2 regions of the Streptomyces lusitanus genome follow, and region 1 is predicted to be linked to the other one. Evidence: riboswitches for the same ligand, from Rfam matches in the RefSeq annotation. Region 1 holds a riboswitch; the other holds the start of a gene.

Region 1 (7,937 bases):
GTGGCTCACCCTTTATAATTAGGCAGGTGTTCAACTAGTTCGCTATATTCAGGACCGAGCTCATGCAGAGCTAGGTGCCTTATGCCATTGTAAGTGGGAAGACCCCACTCGCGCACCAGGTCCTCGTACGAGAGTCCTAGAGATTTGAGACCTTGCCAGGTGAAGCGAATCTTCGTGTACATATCGAGCGTCTCATTGGAGGAGTTGTCGAAGTTTTTCCAGCCAATTCGATTGATTGCAGACTCGTCCCCGGCAAAAAAGTCTCTATAGCCGACGAGAATGTCATGATAGTGCTGCAATATTGACCAACTGTCCTCATTCCAAACATCGAGAGCGAGCAAGCGATCACAAAAGCGACTCGCTAGGGTATTAATTATATCCTCTCTGTCGTCGAACCATTCAGAGATGGCAGTGTACTGGTAGGTTGCCATGTTGAATAGGTGCATAAGTTTGGCCCTCTTCCCGTACTGCCTGAGAAGTGCCATAGCGGGAGGAGTTGGAACTCTATTGACTAGCGGGATGTACATCCGCTTAGTCCCTCTGCTTCGCCATTCTGGGTCATCGAAATTGAGAACTCTATCGATGTAGTCAGTCAGGTTGACGACGTATACCTCGTTGCGATCCAGGGGGACCAGAAATAGGACGACTGCAACGCTAGCGCCCATGGCCTCGACTGTGAGCAGTTCATCGACTTCCATGTCATAGGTGATTGCATCGAACCGCACCGCCCATGGTTCATCTCCTTCCTTCCTGCTGGACAGCATCTCTCGACCTAGCAATGGGTTAGAGCGTTGAACCGCCACCTTGGTCGCAATGTTGCTCTTATTGATTGATTTCAACTGGAAGAAGATGTGTTCACCCAGAGTCTCGAAACTCTCGCCATCATCGCCTACGGGCTCGAAAATCTCCACGGTGCCGTCAATGCCGTAATCGGGTGCGTATTCGTGAAGCACCCACTCCCGCGGTAGCGTGGAGCGCAATAGTGCGCCAGAATCATCTTCCATTACGTGCCTGAAATTGCGACGCTTCTTGTGGGCCATCTTGAATCCCCACTGTCGGTGATGTTCTTCGGCGGTCCCGGAGCGAGGTGTTCCTCAGGGCCGACCCATACGCGACTGATCATGCCGAACGGACGGTGGGCTGGGACACGGTTTCACCGCATCACGGTCCCCGACTCACCCCGCTCGCGTCGGCCAGCCGGAACCCAGGCTCACCTGGCGACCTACAGGCAGGTTGGGCCGTCTCTGGGCCGTCCGAGGCCGCTCAAGGGCGACCAACGACGACCACCACCGACAGGTGTGGCAGCCGACACCCGCAGGTCACCCATCTGGATCTGCGACACTGGTACAGCCATGCCTAAGCCCGGAGAACTTACATTCGTCGCGCCGCGCGGAGCCAAGAAGCCGCCGCGGCATCTTGCCGATCTCACGCCTGCCGAGCGCAAGGAAGCGGTTGCCGCGGTCGGTGAGAAGCCGTTCCGTGCCAAGCAGCTCTCGCAGCACTACTTCGCGCGGTACGCGCACGATCCGGAGCAGTGGACCGACATCCCCGCCGGCTCGCGCGGGAAGCTGCGCGAGGCCCTGCTTCCCGAGCTGATGAGCGTCGTGCGGCATCTGTCGACCGACCAGGGGACGACCCGCAAGACGCTGTGGAAGCTGTTCGACGGGACGCTCGTCGAGTCCGTGCTGATGCGGTACCCGGACCGGGTCACCATGTGCATCAGCTCGCAGGCCGGGTGCGGCATGAACTGTCCGTTCTGCGCGACCGGGCAGGCGGGTCTGGACCGGAATCTGTCCACCGCCGAGATCGTCCACCAGATCGTGGACGGCATGCGGGCGCTGCGGGACGGCGAGGTCCCCGGCGGGCCCGCGCGGCTCAGCAACATCGTGTTCATGGGCATGGGCGAGCCCCTCGCCAACTACAACCGCGTCGTCGGCGCCGTCCGCCGGCTCACCGACCCCGAGCCGGACGGGCTGGGGTTGTCGCAGCGCGGGATCACCGTGTCCACGGTGGGGCTGGTCCCGGCCATTCACCGGTTCTCCGACGAGGGCTTCAAGTGCCGGCTGGCGATCTCGCTGCACGCCCCCGACGACGAGCTGCGCGACACCCTCGTCCCCGTGAACACGCGGTGGAAGGTGCGCGAGGTGCTCGACGCCGGGTTCGAGTACGCGGCGAAGTCCGGGCGCCGGCTGTCCATCGAGTACGCGCTGATCCGGGACATCAACGACCAGGCGTGGCGCGGTGACCGGCTGGGGCGGCTGCTCAAGGGGCGTCCCGTGCACGTCAACCTCATCCCGCTCAACCCGACGCCCGGGTCCAAGTGGACGGCGTCGCGGCCCGAGGACGAGAAGGCGTTCGTCGAGGCGATCGCCGCGCACGGTGTGCCGGTCACGATCCGGGACACCCGTGGGCAGGAGATCGACGGGGCGTGTGGTCAGCTCGCCGCCACCGAGCGGTAGTCTGACCGGCGTCAACACATCTGCATATTCCGACAGGGGAGCGCCACAGCGCTGAGAGTGCGGCACCGGCCGCAGACCCTCCGAACCTGGCCCAGGTCATTCTGGGTAGGGAGATCGGTCATCACTCGAGCTGTTGCGCCCTGCCCGGCACCCCGCCCAGGGGTTCCGGGCAGGGCCGCGTCTCTTCCTGGTCACTCCAGGAGGAATCAAGTGGGCATCACCAAGAAGGCCACGGTCCTGGCCGTCGGGCTGGGGCTCGTCACGCTGTCCGCCTGCGGGTCGTCCGGCGGGGACGACAGCGGCGGCACCGGCGGCTCCAGGACCGTGACCCTCGTCAGTCACAACTCGTGGGCCGTGTCCGAGGACGTCGTCGCCGCCTTCGAGAAGCAGTCCGGCTACAAGCTCAAGGTCCTCGAGGACGGCGACGCCGGCCAGGCCGTGAACAAGGCGATCCTGACCAAGGACAACCCCCAGGGCGACGTCTTCTTCGGCGTCGACAACACCCTGCTCTCCCGCGCCCTCGACAACGGGCTGTTCCAGTCCTACGAGGCCAAGGGGTCCGACCGGATCAGGCCCGAGTACCGGGTCGACGAGGACCAGCACCGGGTCACCCCCGTCGACACCGGCGACATCTGCGTCAACTACGACAAGGCGTGGTTCGAGCAGAAGAAGCTGACCCCGCCGAAGACCTTCGACGACCTGGCGAAGCCGGCGTACAAGGACCTCCTCGTCGTCGAGAACGCCGCCACCTCCTCGCCCGGCCTCGGTTTCCTGCTCGGCACCGCCGCCGAGTACGGCGACGACGGCTGGGAGGACTACTGGAAGAAGCTCAAGGCCAACGGCGTCAAGGTCGTCGACGGCTGGGAGCAGGCGTACAACGAGGAGTTCTCCGGCTCGGCCGGCGGCAAGAAGGCCAAGGCCGACCGGCCGCTCGTCGTGTCGTACGCCTCCTCCCCGCCCGCCGAGGTGATCTACGCCGACCCGCGGCCGGACACCGCGCCCACCGGCGTCGCCGAGGGCACCTGCTTCCGGCAGGTCGAGTACGCGGGCCTGCTGAGCGACGCGAAGAACCCCGAGGGCGGCAAGGCGCTGCTGGACTTCATGGCCGGGCAGACCTTCCAGGAGGACATGCCGCTCAACATGTTCGTCTACCCGGTGCGCGAGGGCGCGCAGGTGCCCGAGGAGTTCGTGAAGTTCGGGCCCCAGGCGAAGCAGCCGCGGACCATGGACCCGGCGAAGATCTCCGAGAACCGTGACCAGTGGGTCAAGTCGTGGACCTCGCTCGTACTGAAGTGAGCCCGCGCCGCCCCGGCCGGTGGCGCCGGAACGCGGCCCGGCTCGGCCTGATGGCCGTGCCGGGCGCGTTCTTCGCCGTCTTCTTCGCCTACCCGGTCGCCGCGATCGTCGCCCGGGGGCTGAAGGCCGACGGCGGCTGGCAGCCGGGGCGGATCGCGGACGTGCTGGCCCAGTCCGACATCCGTCAGGTGCTGTGGTTCACCACCTGGCAGGCCCTCGTCTCCACGGCCCTCACCCTGGTGATCGCCCTGCCCGGCGCCTACGCCCTGGCCCGCTTCGACTTCCCCGGCAAACAGGTGCTGCGGGCGGTGATCACCGTGCCGTTCGTGCTGCCGACGGTCGTCGTCGGCACCGCGTTCATGGCGCTCGTCGGGCGCGGCGGGCTGCTCGACGAGCTGTGGGGCGTACGCCTCGACACCACGGTCTGGGCGATCCTCCTCGCGCACGTCTTCTTCAACTACGCCGTCGTCGTCCGCACCGTCGGCGGGCTGTGGGCGCAGCTCGACCCGCGGCAGGAGGAGGCCGCGCGGATGCTCGGCGCCTCCCGTCTCACCGCCTGGCGCACCGTCACCCTCCCGGCGCTCGCGCCCGCCGTGGCCGCCGCCGCGCTGATGGTCTTCCTCTTCACCTTCACCTCGTTCGGCGTGGTGCAGATTCTCGGCGGGCCCACGTTCTCCACCCTTGAGGTGGAGATCTACCGGCAGACCGCCGACCTCTTCGACCTGTCCACGGCCGCCGTCCTCACGCTGATCCAGTTCGTGGCCGTCGGCGCGATCCTCGCCCTGCACGCCTGGACCGTGCGGCGCCGCGAGACCGCGCTGCGGCTGGTCGACGCCTCGGTGACCGCCCGCCGCCCGCGCGGCGCCGGACAGTGGGCGCTGCTCGGCGGGGTCGTCGCCACGGTCGCCGTCCTCCTGCTGCTGCCGCTCGCCGTGCTGGTGCAGCGTTCCTTCGGCGACGCCGGACTCGCCTACTACCGGGCGCTGACCGAGGCGGACGGCGGGGTGTTCCTGGTCGCCCCCATCGAGGCGATCGGCAACTCCCTGGCCTACGCCGTCGCCGCCACCGCCATCGCCGTGGTGATCGGCGGTCTCGCCGCCGTCGCGCTGACCCGGCGGGACGCGGGACGGCTGGTGCGCGGCTTCGACGCGCTGCTGATGCTGCCGCTCGGCGTGTCCGCGGTGACCGTCGGCTTCGGCTTCCTCATCGCCCTCGACGAACCCCCGTTGGACCTGCGCGCCTCCTGGATCCTGGTGCCGCTCGCGCAGGCGCTGGTCGGCGTCCCCTTCGTCGTACGGACGATGCTGCCGGTGCTGCGGGCGGTGGACGTGCGGCTGCGGGAGGCGGCGTCGGTGCTGGGGGCGTCGCCGTGGCGGGCCTGGCGGGAGGTGGACCTGCCGCTGGTGCGGAGGGCGCTGCTGATCGCCGCCGGGTTCGCCTTCGCGGTGTCCCTGGGGGAGTTCGGGGCGACGGTGTTCATCGCGCGGCCGGACAACCCCACCCTGCCGGTGGCCGTGGCGCGGCTGCTGGGACGGCCCGGGGACCTCAACTACGGGCAGGCGATGGCCCTGTCGACGATTCTGATGATCGTGTGCGCCGTGGCTCTGCTGGTGCTGGAGCGGCTGCGGACCGACCGGACGGGGGAGTTCTAGATGCCCACCGACAGCCCGAGGCCCACGGACAGCCCGAGGCCCACGGACAGCCCGAGGCCCGCGGACAGCCCGACGCCCACGGACAGCCCGACGCCCACGGACAGCCCGACGCCCACGGACAGCCCGACGCCCGCCGACAGCCCGACGCCCGCCGACAGCCTGCTGAGCCTGGAGGCCGCGACCGTCCGCTTCGGCGGGCGTGCCGCGCTGGACGCCGTCGGCCTCGACGTCGCCGAGCACGAGATCGTGTGCGTGCTCGGGCCCAGCGGCAGCGGCAAGTCCACGCTGCTGCGCGCCGTCGCCGGACTCCAGCCGCTGGACGCCGGGCGGGTCCTGCTCGACGGACGGGACCAGGCGGGCGTGCCCGCGCACCGGCGGGGCGTCGGGCTCATGTTCCAGGACCACCAGCTGTTCCCGCAGCGCGACGTGGGCGGCAACGTCGCCTTCGGCCTGCGCATGCACCGCGCGCCGCGCGCCGAACAGACGCGGCGCGTGGCCGAGTTGCTGGACCTGGTCGGGCTGCCCGGGGCGTCCGGGCGGGCCGTCGCCGCCCTCTCCGGGGGCGAGCAGCAGCGCGTCGCGCTCGCCCGCGCCCTCGCGCCCAGCCCGCGGCTGCTGATGCTCGACGAGCCGCTCGGTCAGCTCGACCGGTCGCTCAGGGAGCGGCTCGTCGTCGAACTGCGCGAGCTGTTCGGCCGGCTGGGCACCACCGTGCTGGCCGTGACGCACGACCAGGGCGAGGCGTTCGCCCTGGCCGACCGGGTGGTGGTGATGCGCGACGGGCGGATCGCCCAGTCCGGCACGCCTCTCGAGGTGTGGCAGCGGCCCGCCGACGCCTTCGTGGCCCGCTTCCTCGGTTTCGAGAACGTCGTCGAGGCGTCCGTCGCCGACGGCGTCGCCGTCACCCCCTGGGGCAAGGTGCCGGTGCCCCCGGACGCCCCCGAGGGCACGCGGCCGCTGCTGGTCCGGCCCTCCGGCGTCCGGCTGGTCCCGGCCGGGGAGGGACTGCGCTGCACGGTGACCGCGCGCACCTTCCGCGGCACCCATGTCGCCGTGCGGCTCCAGCCGGAGGACGCGCCCGCGCTGGAGGCGGCCTGCGCCCTGCGGGACGCGCCGGACGTCGGGGACGTCACCGGCGTGGAGTTCGACGGCGCGGAAATCGCTGTCCTGGGCTGATCACCGGTGCCTAGGGTGAGCGGCATGACTCGACTCGCCCACGAACGCTACTGCGACGAGATCGCCCACCAGGTCGGGCAGCTGAGGGCCGTGGTGACCTCCGGCACGGATCTGTCCCGCACCGTGCCGACCACACCCGACTGGTCCGTGGAACAGCTCGTGCGGCACCTCGGCGGCGCCCTGCGCTGGGTGGCCCTGATGGTGCGGACCGGGGCGGAGAAGGAGGCCCCGGAGGAGGACGTGCCGGGCTTCGAGGGGCCCGAGGCGCGCGGTGACGCCGCCGTGCTGGACGCCTGGCTGGCGGAGAGCGGCGACCTGGTCGTCTCCGCGCTGCGGGAGGCCGGGCCGGACGCGCGCGTGTGGAGCTGGGCGGGCACCGACGACGCCGGCTTCTGGGCCCGCCGTATGACCCACGAGGTGACCGTGCACCGCGCGGACGCCACGCTCGCCGCCGGGCTGCCCTACGAGGTCGCGCCGGAGGTGGCCGCCGACGCGGTCGACGAGTGGCTGGAGATCGTGATGTGGGCGCAGCGGACGCTGCCCGACGACGCGGTGCACGGGCTGCGCGGCCCCCTGCGCACGATCCACCTGCACGCCACCGACACCCCGCCCGGCGTGAACGCCGAGTACCTGATCCGGCTGGACGAGGACGGAATCTCCTGGCGCCACGGCCACGAGAAGGCCACGGTCGCCCTGCGCGGGCCGCTCACCTGGGTGCTGCTCGCCTTCTACCGCCGTATCCCGCTGGACGATCCCCGCATCGAGGTGCTCGGCGAGCGCGCGCTGCTCGAAACCTGGCTGGAGCGGGCCACGTTCGGCTGACCGGCCGGCAACGGCGTACGGCCCGCCCCCGGTTCGGGGACGGGCCGCAGGCGGTTCCGTGAGGCGTCAGCGCTGGCTGTTCGCCCCGCGGCGGCGCATGCCGAAGAACACGGCGCCGCCACCGAGGACGACCAGGGCCGCGGCCACACCGGCGATCATGCCGGTGTTGGAGTTGGCGCCGGTCTCGGCGAGGTTGGACTCACCGGCCGGGGACGGGGCGTTGTCCGACGTGTCCGCCGGGGGAGCGCTCTCGCTGGTGCTCTCCGACGGGGCCGGGCTCGGCTCCTCGCTCTCCTCGGCCGGGGCCGAGGTCTCCTCCGACGGCGTGGGCTCGGGGGACGGGGACTCCTCGTCCTCCTTGCACGGCGTCGACGGCGTGGTCAGGTTCGGCTTGATGTCCTCGTCCACGTACGGCTTGGCCGACACGTGGATGCGGTACTCGGCGTTGGGCTTCCAGTCCTCCTCGAAGGTGATGGTCGTGCCCTCCTTGGACCCCTTGACCACCTGCTCGCCGATCTTTTCGATGTCGGCG
Region 2 (23,168 bases), on a different contig from region 1:
GTGGACCAGGACGTGCGCCAGTCGATGCAGCGGGTGCGGACCTCGCCGTTCCTGCTGCACACCGACGACGTGCGCGGGTTCGTCTTCGACGTGAAGACGGGTCTGCTGCGCGAGGTCGACCCCGCCTGACGGCGGCCCCGCCTCACCGGGCAGCCCGTCGCGGGCCGGCCGCACCCGGAGAGCCGTCGAACGTCGTAAGAGCTGACATATCGCTGTCAGTTGTCCACAGGCGAGTGACACGAATCGGTAACGGCGGCAAGAATGCGGAAGTGGTGTCACGCGGAACTGTTCCCGCGTGGTGCCCGTGATTCGGGGTGGGCCGGTCCGCTGGGCACGGGATCGGCCGGCACATTTTGGGGAACGCCCCGCTCATCGCGGAGCGGGGAAAGGCCGAGGAGGGCCGGGTGACGACCTATGACGATCGTGCGAGCCATGGGGGCGCCCCCGACCGGGCATACGGGACGGTCGGGGAGGACCTGACCGCCGTCGTGGAGCGCGTGCGCGGTTCGGTGGAAGGCGTGATCGAGGGGAAGCCCGAGGTCGTACGGCTCTCGCTGACCGTGCTGCTCGCCGAGGGACATCTGCTCATCGAGGACGTCCCGGGAGTCGGCAAGACGATGCTGGCGAAGGCACTGGCGCGGTCGATCGACTGCTCGGTGCGGCGCATCCAGTTCACACCGGACCTGCTGCCCTCGGACATCACCGGTGTGTCCATCTGGGACCAGCAGCGCCGTGACTTCGAGTTCAAGCCGGGCGCCATCTTCGCGCAGATCGTCATCGGCGACGAGATCAACCGCGCCTCGCCGAAGACGCAGTCCGCGCTGCTGGAGTCGATGGAGGAGCGCCAGGTCACCATCGACGGCAAGACCTACGAACTGCCCAGCCCCTTCATGGTGGTGGCGACGCAGAACCCGGTCGAGATGGAGGGCACCTACCCGCTGCCGGAGGCCCAGCGCGACCGCTTCATGGCCCGCGTCTCCGTCGGCTACCCGAGCGCGGAGGCCGAGCTGCAGATGCTCGACGTGCACGGCGGCGTCTCCCCGCTGGAGGACCTCCAGCCGGTGGCGCACGCGCACGACATCGTGAAGCTCATCGAGGCGGTGCGCGGCGTGTACGTGGCCGAGCCGATCCGGCGGTACGCGGTCGACCTGGTCGCCGCCACCCGCACGCACCCCGACCTGAGACTCGGCGCGTCGCCGCGAGCGACGCTGCATCTGCTGCGGGCGACGAAGGCGGCGGCGGCCCTGGCGGGCCGTGACTACGCGCTGCCGGACGACGTGCAGGCGCTCGCCGTCGCGGTGCTCGCCCACCGTCTGCTGCCCACCGCCCAGGCCCAGCTCAACCGCCGCACCGCCGAGCAGGTGGTGCAGGAGATCCTCCAGCGCACCACGGTGCCCGCGGCGGCAGGACAGCCCGCCGGGTTCGGCCTGGGCCGCGGAGGCTACGGCCAGCAGCCGCCCCGGAGGCTGTGATGAGCACCGCCGGCGCGGTCCACGCCGACGACGACCGGGGCGACCGGAGCGGGCTGAGGACCGCCCTGGCGGGGCTCACCACCCGGGGGCGTTCCTTCCTGGCGGCCGGGATCGCGGCCGCGGTCTGCGCGTACGTGCTCGGGCAGAGCGACCTTCTGCGGGTCGGCCTGCTGCTCGCGGCGCTGCCGCTGGTGTGCGCGGCCGTGCTGCACCGCACCCGCTACCGGGTCGCGGGCAGCCGCCGGCTCTCCCCCGGCCGGGTGCCGGCGGGCGCCGAGGCCCGCGTGCACCTGCGCATGGACAACGTCTCCCGGATGCCCACGGGCCTGCTGATGCTCCAGGACCGGGTGCCCTACGTGCTCGGCCCGCGCCCCCGGTTCGTGCTGGACCGGATGGAGGCGGGCGCGCGCCGTGAGGTGTCCTACCGGGTCCGCTCCGACCTGCGCGGACGCTACCCGCTGGGCCCGCTCCAGCTGCGGCTGTCCGACCCGTTCGGGATGTGCGAGCTGAACCGCTCGTTCTCCTCGTACGACACGCTGACGGTGACGCCCCGGGTGGAGGCGCTGCCGCCGGTGCGGCTGAGCGGCGAGGCCAAGGGGTACGGCGACGGGCTCCAGCGCTCGCTGGCGCTGGCCGGCGAGGACGACGTGATCCCGCGCGGCTACCGCTACGGCGACGACCTGCGCCGCGTCCACTGGCGCTCCACCGCCCGCTACGGCGAGCTGATGGTGCGCCGCGAGGAGCAGCCGCAGCGCGCCCGCTGCACGGTGCTGCTCGACACGCGTGCCATCGCCTACGACGGCGCCGGTCCTGACTCGCCCTTCGAGTGGGCGGTGTCGGGCGCGGCGTCGGTGCTGGTGCACATGCTGGAGCGGGGCTTCTCGGTGCGGCTGCTGACGGACACCGGCGACTCGGTGCCCGGCGAGGGCGCCGACGGCTTCTCCGGGGTGCACCAGGAGTCGGCGGACGCGGCCGGGCTGATGATGGACACGCTGGCCGTGGTGGACCACTCCGACGAGGAGGGCCTGTCCCGCGCCTACGACGTGCTGCGCTCCGGGGGCGAGGGGCTGCTGGTGGCGTTCCTCGGTGACACGGACGACGAGCAGACCGCGGTGCTGGCCCGGATGCGGCAGCGCACCGGCGGCGCCGTCGCGTTCCTGCTGGACAGCGACGACTGGCTGCGGGAGCCGGCCGACCCGCCGGGCGACGCGGAGCCGGGCGAGGAGCGGCTGCGGATGCTGCGCGAGGCGGGCTGGACGGCCGTGGCGGTACCGCGGGGCGCCTCGCTGGAGCAGCTGTGGCGGCAGGCGGACCGAGAGCGCTCGGGCCTGGTGGCGGCGAGCGGTGGGGAGGGACCGTGATCAGCTCACTGGCCAGGCTCACGGTGCGCGCCTGGGCGGCCTCCCTGCTGGCGGCCTGCGCCCTGCTGCCGCTGGTGGAGTCGACCGTCTGGCTCCTCCAGGCGGCGCTGCTGCTCGGCGTGCAGGCGGGCGTGGGCGCGGCGGCGCGGCGGGTGCCGCTGGCGCGGCCGCTGACGGTGGCGGCGCAGGTCGTCGTCACGCTGATGATGCTGACGCTGATGTTCGCGCGGGAGAACGCGATCGCCGGGCTGATACCCGGCCCGGACGCGCTGCGCGTCTTCGGGCAGCTGCTGGAGCAGGGCGGCCAGGACGTCAACCGGTACGCGATACCGGCGCCGCTGAGCGACGGCATCCAGCTGATGCTGGTCGGCGGGGTGCTGGTCATCGGCCTGCTGGTGGACGTGCTCGCGGTGACCTTCCGCAGCGCGGCCCCGGCCGGGCTGCCGCTGCTCGCCCTGTACTCGGTGGCCGCGGGCCTGACGGACAACGGCATCGAGTGGCTGTGGTTCCTGCTGGCCGCGGCCGGCTATCTGATGCTGCTGCTCGCCGAGGGCCGGGACCGGCTCTCGCAGTGGGGGCGGGTGTTCGCCGGGCCGGCCCGCGGCCGGGTCCGTCAGACACCGGACGCGCCGTCGCCGGCGCCCGCGCGGTTCGGTCACCGGATCGGGGCGGTGGCGCTGGGCTTCGCCCTGGTGGTGCCGCTGGCGCTGCCCGCGATGAACGGCGGCCTGCTGGACCCGAACGGCCGGGGCGTGGGCGCGGGGGTCGGCGGGGGCGGCACGATCTCCGCGGTGAACCCGCTGGTGTCGCTGCGGGACTCGCTGAACAACGACGACGACCGCGCGGTGTTCTCGGTGCGCACCGAGATGGAGAACACCTCGGACCTGTACCTGCGCATCGTGTCCCTGGACGACTTCGACGGCACCACGTGGAAGCCGTCGAAGCGGGCGATCACCCAGGTGCCCGAGGGCTTCCCGGCACCGGCGGGGCTCGGCTCCGACGTGGAGTTCACGGAGGTCGGCACGTCGGTCTCGGTCGCGGAGTGGTACGGCCAGACCTGGCTGCCGATGCCGTACCCGCCGAGCCGGGTGAGCGTGCGGGGCGACTGGCGCTACGAGCCCGTCGGCATGACGCTGGTCGGCGACCACGGGCAGGACACCCGCGGTCTGACGTACGAGGTGCGCAGCCTCGACGTGCGGCCCACGGCGGAGCAGCTGGCCGGGGCCCCGGAGCCGCCGGCCGACCTGGTGCGCGAGTACACCGAGCTGCCCGACTCGCTGCCCTCCGTGATCCACGAGACCGCCCGTGAGGTGACCGCCGGCGCGCAGAGCGACTACGACCGCGCGGTCATGCTCCAGGACTGGTTCACGCTGAGCGGCGGCTTCCAGTACGACACCCAGGTCGACGTCGGCAGCGGCTCGCAGGCGATCGCCCGCTTCCTCAAGGACAAGCGGGGCTTCTGCGTGCACTACTCCTTCGCGATGGCGTCCATGGCGCGGTCGCTGGGCATCCCGGCGCGGATCGCGGTGGGCTTCGCGCCGGGCACCCCGCAGGCCGACGGCACGATCTCGGTCGCGATGCGGGACGCGCACGCCTGGCCGGAGCTGTACTTCGAGGGGGCGGGCTGGACGCGGTTCGAGCCGACCCCGACCCGGGGCTCGACGCCGGACTACACCGTGCCGGACGTCGAGGACAACGGGCCGGCGGATCCGGCCCGGCCGTCGCAGGCCGTGCCCTCGGACCCGGAGGACACGCCGTCGCAGAGCACGGACTGCCGGGCGGACGGCAGCGACCCGGGGTCCTGCGAGAGCGAGTCTCCGCAGGCGGCCCTGCCGGTGGACGACGACGGTCCGAAGTGGCACGTGGTGCTGCTGTGGGCCCTGGCCGGGCTGCTGGTGCTGGCGCTGCCGCTGTCGCCGCTGTTGTGGCGGACGCGGACGCGGGCGGTGCGGCTCGGCGGTCACGGCCGTGCGGAGGAGGACGTCGCCCCGTACGTGCTGGCCGCCTGGGAGGAGCTGACGGACACGGCCTGGGACCACGGGATCGTGCCGGACGAGTCGCTGACCCCGCGCGGGGCGGCCGACCGCATCGTGCGGACGGGCGGGCTCGACGGGGACGCGGCGGCGGCGGTGCGGCGGCTGGCGGGGGCGGTGGAGCAGGTGCTGTACGCGCCGCGGCCGCGGCCGGCCGTGGGGCTGGCGGAGGATGTGCGGCGCGCGTCGGGGGCGTTGCGGGACTCGGCGTCCCGCGGGGCCCGGCTGCGGGCGCTGCTCGCGCCGCGGTCGGCCGTGCGGGTGGTGTGGGCGGTGTCCGACCGCTGGGCGGCCCTGCGGGACCGGTTGGCCGCCCTGCGCCCGGACTGGCATCTGCCTACGCGCCAGCGCGGCTGAGGTCTCGTCGGCGGCCCCGGGCCGTCAGGTGCTGTTCGCGCAGTTCCCCGCGCCCCTTCAGGGGCGCGGGGAACTGCGCGAGCAACCACTACGCACCGCCCGCGGGTACGACTCAGGGGCGCCCACCCCGTAGGTGAACGCCCCTGAACCAGAAGATCACGTAGGCCTCAGTGGCCGCCGCCCTGCTCGTCCCGGCGCCGCTGCCACCGCTCCTCGATGCGGTCCATCATCGAGCGCCGCGCTCTGCCCTGGCGGCCCGCCCGCGGCGCGGCCCCCGCACCGGCGGCCTGCTCACCCGGCTTGGGCGCCTTGCGCCACCCGGTCACCGCGAGTACGGCGCACCCCAGCATCACGAGGAAGCCCACGACGCTGAGCCACACCTGCTGGGCGACCATACCGGCCATGAGGAGCGCAATACCTACGAGGAAGCCCGCGACCGCCTGGTAGACCCGTCGCCGGGTGTACGTACGCAGCCCGCTTCCCTCGAGCGCCGTCGCGAACTTGGGATCTTCGGCGTACAGCGCTCGCTCCATTTGCTCGAGCATGCGCTGCTCGTGCTCCGAGAGCGGCACGGAGTCCTCCTCATCGTGCAGTCGCCGGGGCGACCCGGGGGGTCCCTTCAGGATAGGCAGGGAATCGCCCCCGTGAAACCCGCCCCTCTGCGCCAATTGCCGACCGGAGTCCGCCATCACGCACCGGTCCGCTGAGGCTGTCATTCCCCGGCGGCCGACCCGTCATGCCGGGCGGTCTCCCTCGATCATACGGCTCCGAGCCGCCATTCGGGGGGCCTGTGGCACAGTCCATGCGCCCCGGGGCCGCCGCACGCGCCGCTGATCAGCGCCGTGTCACGGGCGGCCGCTCACGCCCCGTCGGTCCCGCCCGCCTCACCGAGCACATGAAGCTGCGTGGCCACCGAGTGGAAGGCGGCGAGCTCGGCCGCGGCGGCCTCCAGCTTCAGCAGGGCCTCCATCGCCCCGGGCTCGGTGTCGACGAGCACGCCGGGGACGAGGTCGGAGAAGACGCGGACGCCGTGCACCGCGACGGCCTCCAGGCCCGCGCCGCGCACCAGCGCGGTGAGCTGGTCGGCGGTGAAGCGGCGCGGCACGGGGTCGCCGTCGCCCCATCGGCCGTTCGGGTCGCCGAGGGCCTGCCGGGCCTCCGTGAAGTGGCCGGCCAGGGCGCGGGCGAGCACCGCGCCGCCCAGGCCCGCGGCGAGCAGGCTGAGGACCCCGCCGGGGCGCAGGGCGGCCACCGTGTTGCGCACGCCCTCCGCCGGGTCGTCGACGTACTCCAGGACGCCGTGGCAGAGGACGACGTCGTAGCCGCCGCGCTCGGCGACGTCGAACAGGCCGCGGGCGTCGCCCTGGACGCCCCGCACCCGGTCCGCGACGCCCTCCTCGGCGGCGCGGCGCTCCAGGGCGAACAGGGCGTTGGGGCTGGGGTCGACGACCGTCACCCGGTGTCCGAGCCGGGCCAGGGGCACCGCGAAGTTGCCGCTGCCGCCGCCGGTGTCGAGGACGTCCAGGGCCTGCCGTCCTGTGGCCTTGACCCTGCGTTCCAGGGCGGCCTGGAGGACGTCCCAGACAACGGCGGTACGGAGAGCGGCGCGGGGGCGCATCGGGTCCGACACGGTGGTGACTCCTCGGCGGGGCACCGCCTGGGGTGGGGCGGGGCGATCGGGTTTCAGGCGCTGTCCACCCTATGGCCTGCGCGGCGGCCCGCCGTCACCCGGTGGGCTCCCGGTCAGCCCGCGTCGGGCAGGCCGCCGCGCGGGCCGGGGTCGGGGCCGGCGTCCCGGTCGGGGCGGGGCTGGGGCAGCACCGGCTGGAGCACCAGCATCCGCTCCACCAGGCGCAGGAACATGGCCACGTCCCGGATCAGGTCGTCGGCGTCCCGCACGGTCGCCGCGCCCTGGATGCCCGCCTCGGCCCGGGCACGGCGCCGGGCGCCCGAGGCGAACAGGGCGCTCCACTCGGCGAGTTCGGGCGCGATCTCGGGGAGCACCTCCCAGGCGCTTCGTATCTTCGCCCGGGCACGGGGCGAGGTCTCGGGCCTGCCCCGGGCGGCGAGCACGGCGGCGGCGGTGCGCAGGGCGGCCAGGTGGGCCGTCGCGTAGCGCTCGTTGGGGGTGTCGAGGACGGCGGCCTCGTCGAGTCCGGCGCGGGCCTGGGCGAGCAGGTCGAGGGCGGCGGGCGGGGCCGCGGCGCGGCGCAGCACCGGGTGGATGTCGCTCGCCGGGCCGTTGTGCAGTGAGGGGGCAGGGCCGGATGCGCGGCGCCGACGGGCGGCGGCTGCGGACGAGTGGGCCATGACGAACCTCCTGTCGTCTTCGTGACGGCATGCCATGAGGCACGTGCCGTATGTGCACATCGTGCGGTATGGCACTGACAATCCGTTCTGACCTGCGACGTTGCCTCGTTCGCCCGTTCGAGCTAACTTTTGAACTGACCAGTCAGTTCAAAAGATGGCGCCGCTTCCGGCGCCACGTTCCAGGGGGGACCCGTGGACGATCCGAGCGGACTCGCCGTCGTGGCCGACGGCCTCGGCCTGAAGGGGCCACGGGGGTGGGCCTTCCGCGACGTGTCGGCCGACGCCGCGCCCGGTGCGCTGATCGCGGTGGCTGGGCCGTCCGGCACGGGCCGCACCTGTCTGCTGCTCGCGCTCACCGGGCGGATGAGGCCGACGGAGGGGCGGGCCGTCGTCGGCGGGCTGGAACTCCCTGGGCGCATGGCCGCCGTACGCCGCCGCAGCGCCCTGGCGCACGTCGCCGGGGTGACCGACCTCGACCCGGCACTCACGGTGGCCGAGCATCTGCGCGAGCAGGAGCTGCTGTCGCGGCGCTTCGGGGGCGCGCGGGGGGCGCTCCCGAGGCCGCGGCGGCTGATCCGTCCGCGCGCCGAGCGGCGGGAGGAGCGGCGCCGCCGCGTCGACGAGGCGCTGGCCGCCGCCGGGCTCGGCCTGGGCGCCCTGCCCAAGGGCGAGCGGACCGCGGTGCGGGACCTGGAGCGGGTGGAGGCGCTGCGGCTGGCGCTGGCGCTGGCGTTGCTGGGGCGTCCCCGGCTGCTCGGGATCGACGACGCCGACCTGAAGCTGTCGGCCGCCGAGCGTGAGGAGGTGTGGACGCTGCTGCGGTCCGTCGCCGGCACGGGGGTCACGGTGCTGGCCGTGTGCAGCGAGCCGCCGTCCGGCGCGGTGGTCGTCCGCACGGGCGCGGAGCGGTCCCGCGGCACGGGGACCGGCGGGGCCGCCGCCCCCGCCGGCGACGAGCCCGGCCGCTCCCCCGCCGGCCCGAGCGGCGACGGGCCGGACGAGTCCCTCTCCGGCCACGACGAGGAGGACGGCCCCGCCAAGAAGGACGGCCCCGACCACACGGCCGGCCCCGACGACGACCGGAAGGAGGCCGCCGACGATGCGATCGCCGCGACTGGCCGCTCTTGAGCTGCGGCGCTTCGGGCGCGGCACCCTCCCGCGCGCGGCGCTCGTCGCGCTGCTGGTGCTGCCCCTGCTCTACGGCGCCCTGTACCTGTGGTCGTTCTGGGACCCGTACGGCCGTCTCGACCGGATCCCCGTGGCCCTCGTGAACGAGGACGAGGGCGCGACCGTCGACGGCAGGCGGATCACGGCAGGCGACGACATCACCGAGGGCCTGCGCGACAGCTCCGCCTTCGACTGGCGGGAGGTGAGCGAGGAGGAGGCCCGCCGCGGGGTCGAGGACGGCACGTACTACCTGTCGCTGACCGTGCCCGCCGACTTCAGCCGCCGTGTCGCCTCCAGTTCGGGCGACTCCCCCGAGACCGGCGCGCTCAGGGTGCGCACCAACGACGCGAACAACTACATCGTCGGGCAGATCTCCCGGACGGTCTTCGGCGAGGTGCGGCGGGCCGCGTCCACCAAGACCTCCCGGTCCTTCCTGGACCAGATCTTCGTCTCCTTCTCCGACATCCACGGCGAGACGGTGAAGGCGGCGCGGGGGGCCGACAAGCTGAACGGGGGCATCGGCGAGGCGGAGAAGGGCTCCAAGGACCTCGCCGCCGGGCTGAAGGACGCCCGCGCGGGCAGCGGCAAGCTGGCCAAGGGGCTGAAGGACCTCCACAAGGGCGCGGGCACCCTGAAGGACGGCTCCTCGAAGGTCGCGGACGGCACGCGCCTGCTCGCCGGGAAGGTGAACGCGCTGAACGCCGAGGCGGGCCCGTTCCTGAAGAAGAACGAGAAGGCCATCGGCGCGACGGCCCGCTTCGTCGCCGACACGGCGGGACAGCTGCGGGAGGACCTGGACGCCCTGGTGGAGAAGGCCCCCGCCGCCGCGAAGGAGGCCCGCGAGGCGTCCGGCACGCTGGACACGCTGCACCGTGAGCGCTGCGAGGACGCCGACGAACCCGACCCGGCCTGCCCGGAGCTGAAGAAGGCCAAGGAGGCGGTGGCGGACGCCTCCTCCGTCGCCGACGACGTCTCCGCCCTGGTCACCGGACACCGCGCGGACCTGAAGAAGCTCGACGGGCAGCTCGCCACCCTGGAGAAGCAGGCGCGTGCCCTCGCCGGCCGCGCCCCGCACCTCTCCGAGGACCTCGACGACGCCGTCAGCCGTGTCAACAAGCTCAACGCCGGCGCCGGCAAGGTCGCGGCCGGGGCGAAGAAGCTCGACAAGGGGCTCGCCACCGCCGAGACCGGCGCACGGAACCTGGACAAGGGCGTCGGCAGGCTGAAGACGGGCGCGGACGACCTGAGCGGCGGCCTGTTCAAGCTGGCCGACGGGTCCGAGGAGCTGGCCGGCGGTCTGCGCCAGGGCGCCGGGCAGATCCCCGACTACGACAAGGCCCAGCGCGACCAGCGCACCGAGGTGATGGCCGACCCGGTGCGCCTGGTCTCCCGCGACCTGCACAAGGCGCCGAACTACGGCACCGGTTTCGCCCCGTACTTCATCCCGCTGTCGCTGTGGGTGGGCGCGATGGTGGCGTACATGCTGATCGCGCCGATGAACCGGCGGGCGCTCGCGGCGGGCGCCTCCGCCTGGCGGATCGCGCTGGCCGGCTGGCTCCCGGTGGCGGCGATCGGGGTGGCGCAGACGGTCGCGCTGATGGCGGTGCTGCACTGGGGCCTGGGGCTGCGGATGACGCGGGCGGCCGGGACGGTGGCCTTCCTGTTCCTGGTGACGGCGTGCTTCGCGGCGCTCGTGCAGTGGCTGAACGCCCGCTTCGGCGCGGCCGGCCGGATCCTCGTGCTGGCGCTGCTGATGCTCCAGCTCACCTCGGCGGGCGGCACGTACCCCGTGCAGACCAGTCCGGACTTCTTCAACGCGCTGCACCCGTTCCTGCCGATGACCCATGTCGTGGAGGCGCTGCGGCGGCTGATCTCGGGCGGCGGGCTCGGGCCCGTGTGGACGGCCTGCGCGGTGCTGGCGGCCTTCACGGCCGGCGCGCTCGCGCTGACCGCGCTGTCGGCCCGCCGCCGGCAGGTGTGGACGCTCGACCGGCTGCACCCGGAGCTGAGCCTGTGAACCGGCCGGCCGGCGCTCCTGTGACAATCGGGGCCATGGAACGCAGCAGCACCACGCCGGGCGGCAGCGCCCGCCGCGAGGCCACCCGGCAGAAGCTCTACGAGGCAGCCGTCACGCTCATCGCCGAGCAGGGGTTCTCCGCCACCACCGTGGACGAGATCGCCGAACGGGCGGGCGTCGCGAAGGGCACCGTCTACTACAACTTCGCGAGCAAGTCGGTCCTCTTCGAGGAGCTGCTGCGGCACGGGGTCGGCCTGCTGACCGCCTCGCTGCGGGAGGCGGCCGAGCGGACGGCCCTGGAGGGCGGGAGCAAGGTCGACGCCCTGGACGCGATGGTCCGGGCGGGGCTGGTGTTCATCGACCGCTACCCGGCCTTCACCCAGCTGTACGTGGCGGAGCTGTGGCGCACCAACCGGGCCTGGCAGTCCACGCTGATGGTGGTGCGGCAGCAGGCCGTGGCGGTGGTCGAGGACGTGCTGCGCGCAGGCGTGGCGGCCGGGGAGTTCAGCGAGGAGATCGACGTGCCACTGACCGCGGCGGCACTGGTGGGCATGGTGCTGGTGGCGGCGCTGGACTGGAAGTCGTTCCAGCCGGAGCGGTCCCTGGACGACGTGCACGCGGCGCTGTCGCGGCTGCTCCAGGGCCGGGTCAGCGGGCGCGGCTGACCCGGAGCCGGGCAGGATCCGCACGGACTCAGGCCGCACACGCGAAGGCGCCGGTCCGGCGGTGGCCGCGTCCCCCGCGGGCCACCGGCCGGGCCGGCGCCTCCCTGTTCCCCCGTGATCCCCCGTTGTTCCCCCGTACGTCCCCCCGTGGAACCCCGTGCGGTCGTTCCCCCGGGTTCCCCCGTGCCTCGCTCCCGCCGACGGCGCCGGCGGAAGGAGCGGATCGCGGGCCGGTCCCCCGTTCCGGCGCCCCGTGCCGCCGGTCCCGTGGGCCCGAGCCCCCTCTCCGTGGTCTCCACTCTCCCGTTCCCGCAGGTCCGGGCCCATCCGCCGCCGTACTCAACTCGCCGGCTAGGTACGAGTACTCACGCCTGCGCACCCGCGCCCACCACGGCGTGCGTCCGGACGGTCACGCCGTCGGGGGCGCGGACACTCAGGGACGGGCCCTGACCGGCGGCGGATAAAGTCCCTGGCATGGCACGGATTGCGGTGATCGGCGCCGGCGCGGGCGCGCTGGCTGCCGCCGCCCGGCTGGCCGTCGCGGGCCACCGGGTGGCGGTGTACGAGCGGACGGAGACGTACGGCGGTGCGCTGCGCCGCCGGGAGCGGGACGGGTTCGCCTTCGACACGGGCCCCGGGCTGCTGCCGCTGCCCGCCGTCTACCGGGACCTGTTCGTGAAGACGGGCCGGGAGCCGCTGGAAAGCTGCGTCGAGCTGGTGCAGGCCGACCCGTCGTCGCACCACGTCTTCGCGGACGGCACCCGCGTGTCCCTGCCGAACGCCTCCCGCGCGGGCGTGGTCGCCGCGGTTGAGGAGGCGCTGGGCGCGGACGCGGCGCGGCGCTGGGGCGACTTCCTGGTGCGGGCCCGCGAGGCCTGGGACCGGGCGCGCCGCCCGCTGCTGGAGGAGCCGCTGTGGCCCAACTGGGGAGTGCTGGCCGGGCGCGAGCCCTACCCGGCCGTCCCCCGCCGGCGGCGCTTGCGCCTGCGCACGGCGGCCACGCTTGCCGAGGTCGGTGAGTGGGAGCTGCGCGACCCGCGGCTGCGGGCGCTGCTGGAGAGCCACGCCCTGGCGTTCGGCCTCGACCCGCGGACCACGCCGGCGAGCGCGGCGGTGCTGCCGTACATGGAGCACGCCTTCGGCACCTGGTACGTGCGGGGCGGGCTGCGGGAGCTGGCGCGGGCGGTGTACGAGCGGTGCCTGGCGCGCCGGGTGGAGTTCCGCTTCGGCGCGGAGGTCTCCGCGGTGCGGGAGAAGGACGGCCGGGCGGCGGGCCTGGAGCTCGCCGACGGCACGGTGGTGGATGCGGATCTGGTGATCGCCGGGGTGCACCCCGCCGCGCTGGAGCGGATGTGCGCCGCGCGGCTGCGCGGGGAGGGCGAGGTGCCCGCCCGGCGGGAGGGGGCGAGCCGGACGACGGTGCTGCTGGCGCTGCGCGGCGCCCGCCCGGAGGGCGCCCCCCACCGGACGGTCGTGCACACCCGGGACCGTGAGGCGGAGCTGGACGCGCTGTCCGGCGGCGGGCTGCCCGCCGAGCCGACGGTGACGGTGCTGCGGCCGGACGACCCCGCGCTGGTCCCGGACGCCGGGCACGAGGCCGTGACGGTGACGGCGGTGACGCCCGCCGGGGCGGCCGGCGCCGAGACGTACGAGGAGTACGCGGAGCGGATGGTCACGGCCGCCGCGCGAGCCGTGCCGGATCTGCGGGACCGGCTGCTGTGGCAGGAGGTGCGCACGCCCGAGGACGTCGCGCGGGAGACGGGCGCCGAGGGCGGCGCGGTGCCGGCGCCGGCGCTCGCCGCCGCGGACGGCCGTTTCCTGCACGCGTCCAACAGCACCCGGCTGCCGGGGCTGTTCACCGTCGGCGGCTGGTCGCACCCCGGCGGCGGACTGCCGCACGCGGGGATGTCGGGGGCGCTGGTGGCCGGACTCGTCGTCGAGGGGCCGGACTTCCGCGGCTCGCAGTGAACGCGGGCCGGGGTGCGGGCGGTTGAGAGGGCTTCAGAAGCGGTGCCGTTCAGAAACGGTACTGCTCGTCGTACCCGTTGCCGTTGGTGCCCTGCTGCTGCCCGCCGTCCTGGTACGGGTACTGCTGCTCCGGCGGGAGTTCGCCGCCGTACGGGTCGTCGGCGCTGCGCTGCTGCGGCACCCACAGGCCGCCGGCCGGGGTCTCGCCGCCGTAGCCGCCGTTCGCGTACGGGTCCTGGGCCGCGTAGCCCTGCTGGGCGTACTGCTGGTCCGTGTAGCCCGTGTCGTACGAGCCGCCGCCGTAGGTGGCGTTGCCGATGTACGGGTCGGAGTACGCGGCGTACTGCTGCTGGCCGGTGTCGTAACCCTGCTGCTGTCCGTAACCGGAGTAGTCGTAGGCGTAGTTGGGGTCGGCGGCCTGCGCGGTGGCGGCGTACTGGTCCTGCCCCGGGTACTGGTCCTGGCCGGCGTACTGGTCCTGGCCCGGGTAGCCCTGGTCGCCGTAGACGCCGTAGGAGCCGGTGTCGTCGGGCAGCGGCTGCGGCTCGTAGACGGCGGTGGTCTCCGCGGCCGTCTGCCGGTCGGCGGCGGGGGTGAAGACGTCGTCGCGGTCGTAGTCGTCGTCGGCGCCGTAACCGGCCGTGGCCGGGCCGGGGTCGAACGCGTCGGCACGGTCGCCGGACGCCTCGAGGCCGGTGACCTCCAGGGTCGGTTCCTCACGTCCGCGTCCGCGGCCCTTGGCGGCGGACAGGATCGGCGCGTTGACCGCCCAGCCGGCCTGGAAGCCGCGGCGGAACGACAGCGTGACGTAGGTCTGCCCGACGGCGAAGGCCGCGGCGCCCAGTCCGATCACCACCACGGACGGGATCAGCACGCCGAAGACGACGCCGAGGAACCCGACGAAGGCGAGCAGCCGCCAGCGCAGGCGCGCCTTGTACTGCAGCAGCACCTCACCCAGCAACCACAGCGCGACGATGCCGAACGCGATGTAGAGGACCGTCCAGCCCATGTACGCCCCTCTCCCAGTGGTCGTTACGCAGTGTGTCGTATGTGCGTGCGACCGGTCTAGGCCTGCGGCGGGTGGTGCAGACCCAGGTTCTCGTAGATTTCCAGCGTCGCCGTGGAGTTGTTGAGCGTGATGAAGTGCAGACCGGGCACTCCTTCGGCCAGCAGCCGTGCGCAGAACTCCGTGGCGAAGTCGATACCGATGGAGCGTACCGCCGCCGGATCGTCCTTCGCTGTGAGGATCCGCTCTTTGAGGGCGTCGGGGAACACCGCATTACTCAGCTTTGGCAACCGTTCCAGCATCTTCACGCTGGTCACAGGCATGACCTCGGGAATCACGGGCGTCTCGCAGCCCGCCGCGTCGACTCGGTCACGCAGCCGCAGGTACGACTCGGGCTGGAAGAACATCTGCGTGATCGCGTAGTCCGCGCCGGCCCGGCACTTGTCGACGAAGTGCGCCACGTCGGTGTCCCAGTCCGCGGACCGCGGGTGCATCTCGGGGAAGGCGGCGACGCCCACGCAGAAGTCGCCCGACTCCTTGATGAGTCGCACCAGTTCGGCCGCGTAGGTGAGGCCCTGCGGGTGCGGCACCCAGTCGGCCATCGGGTCGCCGGGCGGGTCGCCGCGCACGGCGAGCATGTTGCGGATCCCGGCGTCGGCGTACTGGCCGATGATGTTGCGCAGTTCGGCGACGGAGTGCTCCACCGCCGTGAGGTGGGCGACCGGGGTGAGGGTGGTGTCGGCGGCGATCTGCTCGGTCGCCTTCACCGTGCCGGCCCGGGTGGAGCCGCCCGCACCGTAGGTGACGGAGACGAAGCTGGGCGCGACGGCCTCGATCCTGCGGAGCGCGTTCCAGAGGTTCCGCTCGCCCTTCTCCGTCTTCGGGGCCCAGAACTCGAACGAGTACGTCGTCTTCCCGCCGGCGAGCATGTCGCGCACGGTGGGTGCGCGGTCCGTCCTGGTGGATGCGGTTCCGAGGGCCATACGGGCAGCGTAGCCACGGGTCGGCGGACCCCCAACCAGAAGCGGGATATTTGTCTGATTTGCCGCCTTGGTGTCCACAGTGTGGACAAACTTGAGACGCCGGTGGCGTCGGAGTCAGCCGGCGTCGCTGGCTTCCCGCACACGGCGGGCCAGCTCGGCGGCCGCGGCGCCCGGGTCGTCCGCCTCGGTGAGGGCGCGGACCACGACCACGCGGCGGGCGCCGGCGTCCAGCACCTGGTCGAGGTTGGCGAGATCGATGCCGCCGATCGCGAACCAGGGGCGGTCGGTGCCGAGGGCGGCGGTGTACCGGACGAGGTCCAGGCCGGGGGCGGGGCGGCCGGGCTTGGTGGGAGTGGGCCAGCAGGGGCCGGTGCAGAAGTAGTCCACGCCGGGCTGGACGGCGGCCGCGGCGGCCTCGGACTCGGCGTGGGTGGAACGGCCGATCAGGATGTCGTCGCCGAGGATCGCGCGGGCGGCGGGCACGGGCAGGTCGCCCTGGCCGAGGTGGAGGACGCCGGCGCGGGCGGCGTGGGCGACGTCGGCGCGGTCGTTGACCGCGAGCAGCTTGCCGTGGCGGGCGCAGGCGTCGGCGAGGACCGCGAGGTGCTCGAGTTCCTCGGCGGCCTCCATGCCCTTGTCTCGCAGCTGGACGATGTCGACGCCGGCCGCGAGCACGGCGTCGAGGAACTCGGGGAGGTCGCGTTGGCGCCGGCGGGCGTCGGTGCACAGGTAAACGCGGGCCTCCGCGAGCCGGTTACGCGGACTGTCGTCACGCGGACTATCTGACATGGGGTCCCCCCGGGGTCGTCTCGTAGGCGCATCCGTCGCCGGCCCGCCGCCGGAACCATATGCGGTGGGGTTCGCTACGGGGCGCGCCCCCGCCGCCTGCGGGCAGTCGTGCCGCTTGGGGCGGCACGGGTGGGCGCAGGCGGCACCCCTTCAGCGGGCCTGCGCCCCACCCCGTACGGCCACCGGGGTGCCGGGGACTCTTGCACGCCGGGTGCGGGTCGCACGGGGCTGGTCGCGCAGTTCCCCGCGCCCCTGAAGGGGCGCTGCCCCCTGCCGACTGCGGGCAGTCGTGCCGCTTGGGGCGGCACGGGTGGGCGCAGGCGGCACCCCTTCAGCGGGCCTGCGCCCCACCCCGTACGGCCACCGGGGTGCCGGGGGCTGTTGCACGCCGGGTGCGGGTCGCACGGGGCTGGTCGCGCAGTTCCCCGCGCCCCTTCAGGGCGTCGCACCCCGCGGGGTCAGACGGCGAGGGCCTGGGCTCGGCGTTTCACCTCCGTGCCGCGGTTCTCCGCGAGAGCCTGCGCGGGCGTGCCCGGCAAGCTGGGGTCGGGGGTGAAAAGCCACTCCAGCATCTCCTCGACCGTGAACCCGTCGTCCCGCAGGAGCGTCAGCGTTCCGGTCAGGCCCTTGACGACCTTGTCCTCGTCGATGAAGGCGGCGGGAACGTGCAGCGCACGGTTCTCACCCCGGCGTACGGCGATGAGCTGGCCCTCCTTGACCAGCTGCCGGACGCGCGTCACCTCGACGCCGAGCTTCTCGGCGATGTCGGGGAGAGTGAGCCAGGCGGGGACGAGAGCATCGATCTTTGCGTCAATCTCGGTCACGGGACAAGCCTGCCACCTGCCACCGACAGTCGGAAGCCAGGCCCGTCCCACCGGGCGGACGCGTCGCCCCGGATTCCGCCGGCAAGGTGTCAGGCCGCCGCCGACTTCAGCGGTCGCGCCGGGTCCGCCACCCGCTCCGCGTCCAGCGCGGCGCCCGACTCGATCAGCCGCCGCCCCTGCGCCAGGTCCCGGGGCCGCCCGACCGCGAGCAGCGCGACCAGCCGGTCCCCGCGCAGCCAGCAGACGCTCCACGCCGGGTCGGCGGGGTCCCCGCGCCACACCGTGCGGTCGGCGTCCGCGTGATGCCCGGCGTACTGCACGAACCGCCCGAACTGCTCCGACCAGAAGTACGGCACGGGGTCGTAGACCTCGCGCGCCTCGCGCCCCTCGCCGACGATGTTCGCGGCGACCGTGCGCGGCCCCTGGAGGGCGTTGTCCCAGTGGTGGACGAGGAGGCGCTCGCCGTAGCGGGCGGACGGGAAGGAGGCGCAGTCGCCGACGGCGTACACGTCGGGCAGGGAGGTCGCCAGGTGCGCGTCGGCGACGACCTCGCCGTGGGTGCCGAGGGCGATCCCGGAGCCGGCCAGCCAGGCCGTGGCGGGGCGGGCGCCGATGCCGACGACGACCGCGCCGGCGGGCAGCCGGGTGCCGTCGTCGAGGAGCACGGCGCCGGGCTCGACGCGCGCCACGCGCGCGTGGGTGCGCAGCGTGACGCCGGCCTCGGCGTACCAGGCGGTCATCGGCGCGGCCACCGCCGCGGGCAGCACCCCCGCGAGCGGCCGTTCCTCGGCCTCCACGACGGTGACCGCGCAGCCCGCCTCACGGGCCGCCGTGGCGAACTCCGCGCCGATCCAGCCCGCGCCCACCACCACGATGTCGTGCTGCGCCGCGAGCACCGGCCGCAGCCGTTCGGCGTCGTCGAGGGTGCGCAGCAGGTGCACCCCGGGGACGCCCTCCGCGCCGGGCAGCCGCAGCGGTTCCGCGCCGGTGGCGATCACCAGCACGTCGTACGGGACGGGCCCGGCCTCCGTGTCCAGCTCGTGGTCGCCGGGGCGCAGGCCGGTCACCTCGCAGCCCAGCCGCAGCGCGACGCCCAGCTCCTCGAAGTCCACGTCGAAGGCGGAGCTCTCGGCGGTGCCGAGCAGCACCGCCTTGGACAACGGCGGCCGGTCGTACGGCTGGTGGGGCTCCGCCCCGATCAGCGTCACCTCGCCGGTGAAGCCCCGCTCCCGCAGCGCCGCCGCGGTCTGCACGCCCGCCATGCCCGCGCCCGCCACCACGGCCCGGCGCGGCGCGGCCCCTCCCTGTTCCTGCGTCTGCTCGCTCACCCGCTCACCATAGACACCCGTGCCCGCCGCGCCGGAGGGCTGCCGCGCGGGGTCCCTTACGGGTGCGGCGCGGCGCGGGCTAGGGTGGCCCGCGTACACGCACTCGCGGGAGCCCGGACGCACCGGGCTGAGAGGGAGGCTGGCGGCCTCCGACCGTACGAACCTGATCCGGGTCATGCCGGCGAAGGGAGGGGCTGGACGCCCATGTCGCCCACGCGTACCGCAGACGTCCTCGTCGTCGGGGGCGGGATCATCGGTCTGGTGACGGCCTGGCGGGCCGCGCAGGCCGGGCTCGCCACGGCCGTCGTGGACCCCGATCCGGGCGGGGGCGCCGCCCGGGTGGCGGCCGGGATGCTGGCCGCCGTCACCGAGCTGCACCACGGCGAGCAGACGCTGCTCGGCCTGAACCTGGCCTCGGCGCGCCGCTATCCCGACTTCGCGGCCGAGCTGACCGACCGTACCGGCCAGGACCTCGGCTACCGCCGCTGCGGCACCCTCGCCGTGGCGCTGGACGCCGACGACCGCGCCCATCTGCGTGAGCTGCACGCCCTGCACCAGCGCTCCGGCCTGGACTCGCAGTGGCTGACCGGACGGGAGTGCCGGCGCCTGGAGCCGATGCTCGCGCCGGGTGTGCGCGGCGGGCTGCGGGTGGACGGCGACCACCAGATCGACCCGCGCCGGCTGGCGTCCGCGCTGGTGACCGCCTGCGAGCTGTCCGGCGTCACCCTGCACCGCGCCTGGGCCGAGCGGCTCGTCGTCACGGGCGACCGGGCGCGCGGCGTCGTCACCGCGGCCGGTGAGGAGCTGGCCGCGGGGCAGGTGGTGCTGGCCGCGGGCAGCTGGAGCGGGCGGCTGGCGGGCGTCCCCGCGGAGGTGCTGCCGCCGGTGCGGCCGGTCAAGGGGCAGGTGCTGCGGCTGACCATGCCGGACCTCCCCGAGCCGTTCCTGAGCCGCACGGTGCGGGCGGTGGTGCGCGGCAGCCACGTCTACCTGGTGCCGCGCGAGAGCGGCGAGCTGGTGATCGGCGCGACCAGCGAGGAGATGGGCTGGGACACCACGGTCACCGCGGGCGGCGTGTACGAGCTGCTGCGCGACGCCCACGAGCTGGTGCCGGGCCTCACCGAGCTGCCGCTCACCGAGACGACCGCCGGACTGCGCCCCGGCTCCCCCGACAACGCGCCGCTGCTCGGCCCGACCGGCCTGGACGGGCTGCTGCTGGCCACCGGTCACCACCGCAACGGCGTGCTGCTGACGCCCGTCACCGGCGACGCCATGGCGCGGGTGCTGGCCACCGGCGAGCTGCCCGACGAGGCCCTCCCGTTCACCCCCCGGCGCTTCGGCGCCCCCGTCCTCGCGGAGCAGTCCGTATGAACGCCCCGGTCCCCACGGTCACCGTCACCGTCAACGGCGAGCCCCGCCGGTTCCCGCCCGGCACGGCCCTGGACCTCGTCGTCAGGTCGCTCACCGCGGCCCCCTCCGGGGTGGCCGCCGCCCTCAACGAAACCGTCGTCCCGCGCGCGCAGTGGCCCGCCACCCCCCTGTCCGAAGGGGACCGGGTGGAGGTCCTCACCGCCGTCCAAGGAGGCTGACCATGGCCGACGATCCCCTTGTCCTCGGCGGCCGGACCTTCACGTCCCGGCTGATCATGGGCACCGGCGGGGCGCCGAGTCTCGACGTGCTGGAGCGGGCGCTGGTGGCGTCCGGCACCGAGCTGACGACCGTCGCCATGCGGCGGGTGGACCCCTCGGTGCAGGGGTCGGTGCTGTCGGTGCTGCGGAAGCTGGGTGTGGAGGTGCTGCCGAACACGGCCGGCTGCTTCACCGCGGGGGAGGCCGTGCTCACCGCGCGGCTGGCGCGGGAGGCGCTGGGCACGGACCTGGTGAAGCTGGAGGTCGTGGCGGACGAGCGGACCCTGCTGCCGGACCCGGTGGAGCTGCTGGACGCGGCGGAGACGCTGGTCGACGACGGGTTCACGGTGCTGCCGTACACCAACGACGACCCGGTGCTGGCGCGGAAGCTGGAGGACGTCGGGTGCGCGGCGGTGATGCCGCTGGGCTCGCCGATCGGCTCGGGGCTCGGCATCCGCAACCCGCACAACTTCGAGCTGATCGTGGAGCGGGCGGGCGTGCCGGTGATCCTGGACGCGGGCGCGGGCACCGCGTCGGACGCGGCGCTGGCGATGGAGCTGGGCTGCGCGGGCGTGATGCTGGCGTCCGCCGTGACCCGGGCCCAGGAGCCGGTGCTGATGGCGTCGGCGATGCGGGGCGCGGTGGAGGCGGGGCGGCTCGCGCGGCGGGCGGGGCGCATCCCCCGGCGCCACTTCGCGCAGGCGTCCTCGCCGGTGGAGGGCCGGGCCGCGCTGGACCCGGAGCGGCCCGCGTTCTGACCCACGCTCCACCCCGACCCGCGTCCCGCCCCCGTCCCGACCGCTGCCGGGCCGCGACCCGGCCGCGTCCCGGACTGCGGGCGGGCCGTTATCCGGAGGCGGCTCCCCAGCCGCGATCCGGACCGGCCACGACCCGCGAGCCGCCCGCGGTCCTGACGCGCCACGGCCCACCGCCCGGGTGTGGCCCGGACGCGTCATGACCCGGGGTCGGCCGTGACCAGGACCGGCCACGACCCGCGAGCCGGCCCCGATCCCCACGCGCCACGGCCCGCGCGTCGGCCGTGCTTCGGGCCCGGCCGGCCGGGCGTGATCCGGACGTGTCACGGCCCGTCGGCCGGCCCTCGTTCGGACGCGGTCGGGTAACACAGGTCACAGGTCCGCTCCAACGGCGGTTGAACGGGCCGGGGCTGTCGTCGCGGACTCGTAGACTCGCTGCGTGGACACGACCCTTCAGGACCCGCTGGTCGGGCAGGTGCTCGACGGCCGCTACCGCGTCGAGGCGCGGATCGCCGTCGGCGGGATGGCCACGGTCTACCGGGCCCTGGACACCCGCCTCGACCGCATCCTCGCGCTCAAGGTGATGCACCCCTCGCTGGCCTCCGACGCCGGCTTCGTGGAGCGCTTCATCCGCGAGGCGAAGTCCGTCGCCCGGCTGGCCCATCCGAACGTCGTCCAGGTCTTCGACCAGGGCGCCGACGGTGGGTACGTCTACCTGGCGATGGAGTACATCGCGGGCTGCACCCTGCGGGACGTGCTGCGCGAGCGCGGGGCGCTCCAGGCGCGGGCCGCGCTGGACATCCTGGAGCCGGTGCTGGCCGCGCTGGGCGCCGCCCACCGGGCGGGGTTCGTGCACCGCGACATGAAGCCGGAGAACGTGCTGATCGGGGACGACGGCCGGGTCAAGGTCGCCGACTTCGGGCTGGTCCGCTCGGTGGACACGGTCACCAACACCTCGGGCACCGTGCTGGGCACGGTGTCGTACCTGGCCCCGGAGCAGATGGAGCACGGCACCGCCGACCCCCGGGTCGACGTGTACGCCTGCGGCATCCTGCTGTACGAGATGCTGACCGGCGAGAAGCCGCACGACGGCGACTCGCCCGCGATCGTCCTCTACAAGCACCTCCACGACGACGTGCCGCCGCCCTCCGCGGTGGTGCCCGGTCTGGCGCCCGCGCTGGACTCCCTGGTCGCGGCGGCGACCGCGCGCGCCCCGGAGGCCCGCCCGGCCGACGCGGTGGCGCTGTTCGCGCTGGCCCGCGAGGCGCGCGGCCGGCTCACCGACGAGCAGCTCGACGCGATGCCCCCGCAGGCGGTTTCCTCGGTCCACGACAACGCCGACGACCGCACCAGCGTCATCCCGCGCTCGCTCACCGTGCCGCGCCCCCTTCCCGTGAACGAGGACGACGACGGCGCGGACGGTGTGAACCGCACCAGCCGCTTCCGGTCGCCCCCGCCGCTGCCGCCCCGGCGCCGCACGAGGCTGCGCCGCGGCCCCGCGGCGATCGTCGTGGCCGTGCTGCTGGTGCTGGGGCTGGGCGCGGGCGTCTGGTACATCAACTCCGGGCAGTTCACCAAGGTCCCGCCGGTGCTGTCGAAGACCGAGCAGGAGGCCCGCGACCGGCTCGCCGATGCCGGGCTGGAGGTCGGCGAGGTCACGGAGAAGTACAGCGACACCGTCGAGCGGGGCAAGGTGATCAGCACCGACCCGGCGGCGGGCGCCCGCGTCCGCGGCAGCGCCTCGGTGTCCCTGACCGTGTCCAAGGGCCCGCAGACCGTGCGGGTGCCCGACCTGGACGGCTATCCGCTGGACAAGGCGCGGTCGCTGCTGGAGGACGAGGGTCTGGAGCCGGGCATGGTGACCCGCGAGTTCAGCGACTCCGTGCCCAGGGGCGCGGTGATCTCCACCGGGCCGGGCAAGGGCACCAAGGTCCGGGCGGGCACGGCGGTGGCGCTGACGGTGAGCAAGGGCAGCCCGGTGGACGTGCCCGACGTCACCGGGGACGACCCCGAGGACGCGCGCGCCGAGCTGAAGGAGGCCGGGCTGAAGGTGCGGATCGCCGACGGGCGGGTCCACTCCGAGCACGACGCGGGCCAGGTCGCCCGGCAGTCCCCCGGCTCCGGCGAGGAGGTCGCCGAGGGCGACACGGTCACCCTCACCCTGTCCAAGGGCCCCGAGATGATCGAGGTGCCGGACGTGACCGGCGACAAGGTGGACGAGGCCCGGCGGAAGCTGGAGGAGGCCGGGTTCGCGGTGAAGGAGGACCGCGGCCTGCTGGGCCTGTTCCGCGACACGGTCAAGGGCCAGTCGGTGGACGGCGGCGACACCGCCCCCAAGGGCTCGACGATCACGATCGAGATCGGCTGAGACGGACGGCGGGGGGCCGTCCGGGTGACCCGCTCGTCCGTGACACCCTTGACGGGTGAAGAGTCACCCGTCCGGCCCCGCCCGCAACCCGATCGGCAGTCATGTGCCCGTGGCCGGCGGCCTGCACTCCGTCGGCC

The links. Region 1 has a riboswitch for thiamine pyrophosphate ahead of ACFOSY_RS09200 (thiamine ABC transporter substrate-binding protein). Riboswitches for the same ligand answer to the same signal wherever they lie in the genome.
Region 2: it holds a riboswitch for thiamine pyrophosphate, as region 1 does, so the genes downstream of both, thiO (glycine oxidase ThiO) here and ACFOSY_RS09200 (thiamine ABC transporter substrate-binding protein) in region 1, are expected to answer to the same signal.

What each region holds. Positions count from the first base shown of each region.
Region 1 is NZ_JBHRWL010000005.1:237-8,173, forward strand. Features, by position in the region: gene ACFOSY_RS09190 (DUF4365 domain-containing protein) at 6-1,040, opposite strand; gene rlmN (23S rRNA (adenine(2503)-C(2))-methyltransferase RlmN) at 1,353-2,459, shown strand; TPP riboswitch at 2,484-2,589, shown strand; gene ACFOSY_RS09200 (thiamine ABC transporter substrate-binding protein) at 2,670-3,755, shown strand; gene ACFOSY_RS09205 (ABC transporter permease) at 3,752-5,407, shown strand; gene ACFOSY_RS09210 (ABC transporter ATP-binding protein) at 5,408-6,583, shown strand; gene ACFOSY_RS09215 (maleylpyruvate isomerase family mycothiol-dependent enzyme) at 6,608-7,405, shown strand; gene ACFOSY_RS09220 (LAETG motif-containing sortase-dependent surface protein) at 7,472-7,937, opposite strand, start outside.
Region 2 is NZ_JBHRWL010000011.1:490,549-513,716, reverse strand. Features, by position in the region: gene ACFOSY_RS20310 (beta-class carbonic anhydrase) at 1-129, shown strand, start outside; gene ACFOSY_RS20305 (AAA family ATPase) at 405-1,472, shown strand; gene ACFOSY_RS20300 (DUF58 domain-containing protein) at 1,472-2,833, shown strand; gene ACFOSY_RS20295 (transglutaminase TgpA family protein) at 2,830-5,223, shown strand; gene ACFOSY_RS20290 (DUF3040 domain-containing protein) at 5,391-5,795, opposite strand; gene ACFOSY_RS20285 (methyltransferase) at 6,083-6,853, opposite strand; gene ACFOSY_RS20280 (SAV_6107 family HEPN domain-containing protein) at 6,967-7,533, opposite strand; gene ACFOSY_RS20275 (ATP-binding cassette domain-containing protein) at 7,726-8,661, shown strand; gene ACFOSY_RS20270 (YhgE/Pip family protein) at 8,633-10,717, shown strand; gene ACFOSY_RS20265 (TetR/AcrR family transcriptional regulator) at 10,753-11,382, shown strand; gene ACFOSY_RS20260 (phytoene desaturase family protein) at 11,857-13,350, shown strand; gene ACFOSY_RS20255 (SCO2102 family sporulation regulator) at 13,400-14,359, opposite strand; gene metF (methylenetetrahydrofolate reductase [NAD(P)H]) at 14,416-15,339, opposite strand; gene thiE (thiamine phosphate synthase) at 15,454-16,128, opposite strand; gene ACFOSY_RS20240 (Rv2175c family DNA-binding protein) at 16,587-16,952, opposite strand; gene ACFOSY_RS20235 (NAD(P)/FAD-dependent oxidoreductase) at 17,042-18,280, opposite strand; TPP riboswitch at 18,376-18,487, shown strand; gene thiO (glycine oxidase ThiO) at 18,485-19,651, shown strand; gene thiS (sulfur carrier protein ThiS) at 19,648-19,869, shown strand; gene ACFOSY_RS20220 (thiazole synthase) at 19,872-20,666, shown strand; gene pknB (Stk1 family PASTA domain-containing Ser/Thr kinase) at 21,103-23,031, shown strand; gene ACFOSY_RS20210 (deoxyribonuclease IV) at 23,087-23,168, shown strand, end outside.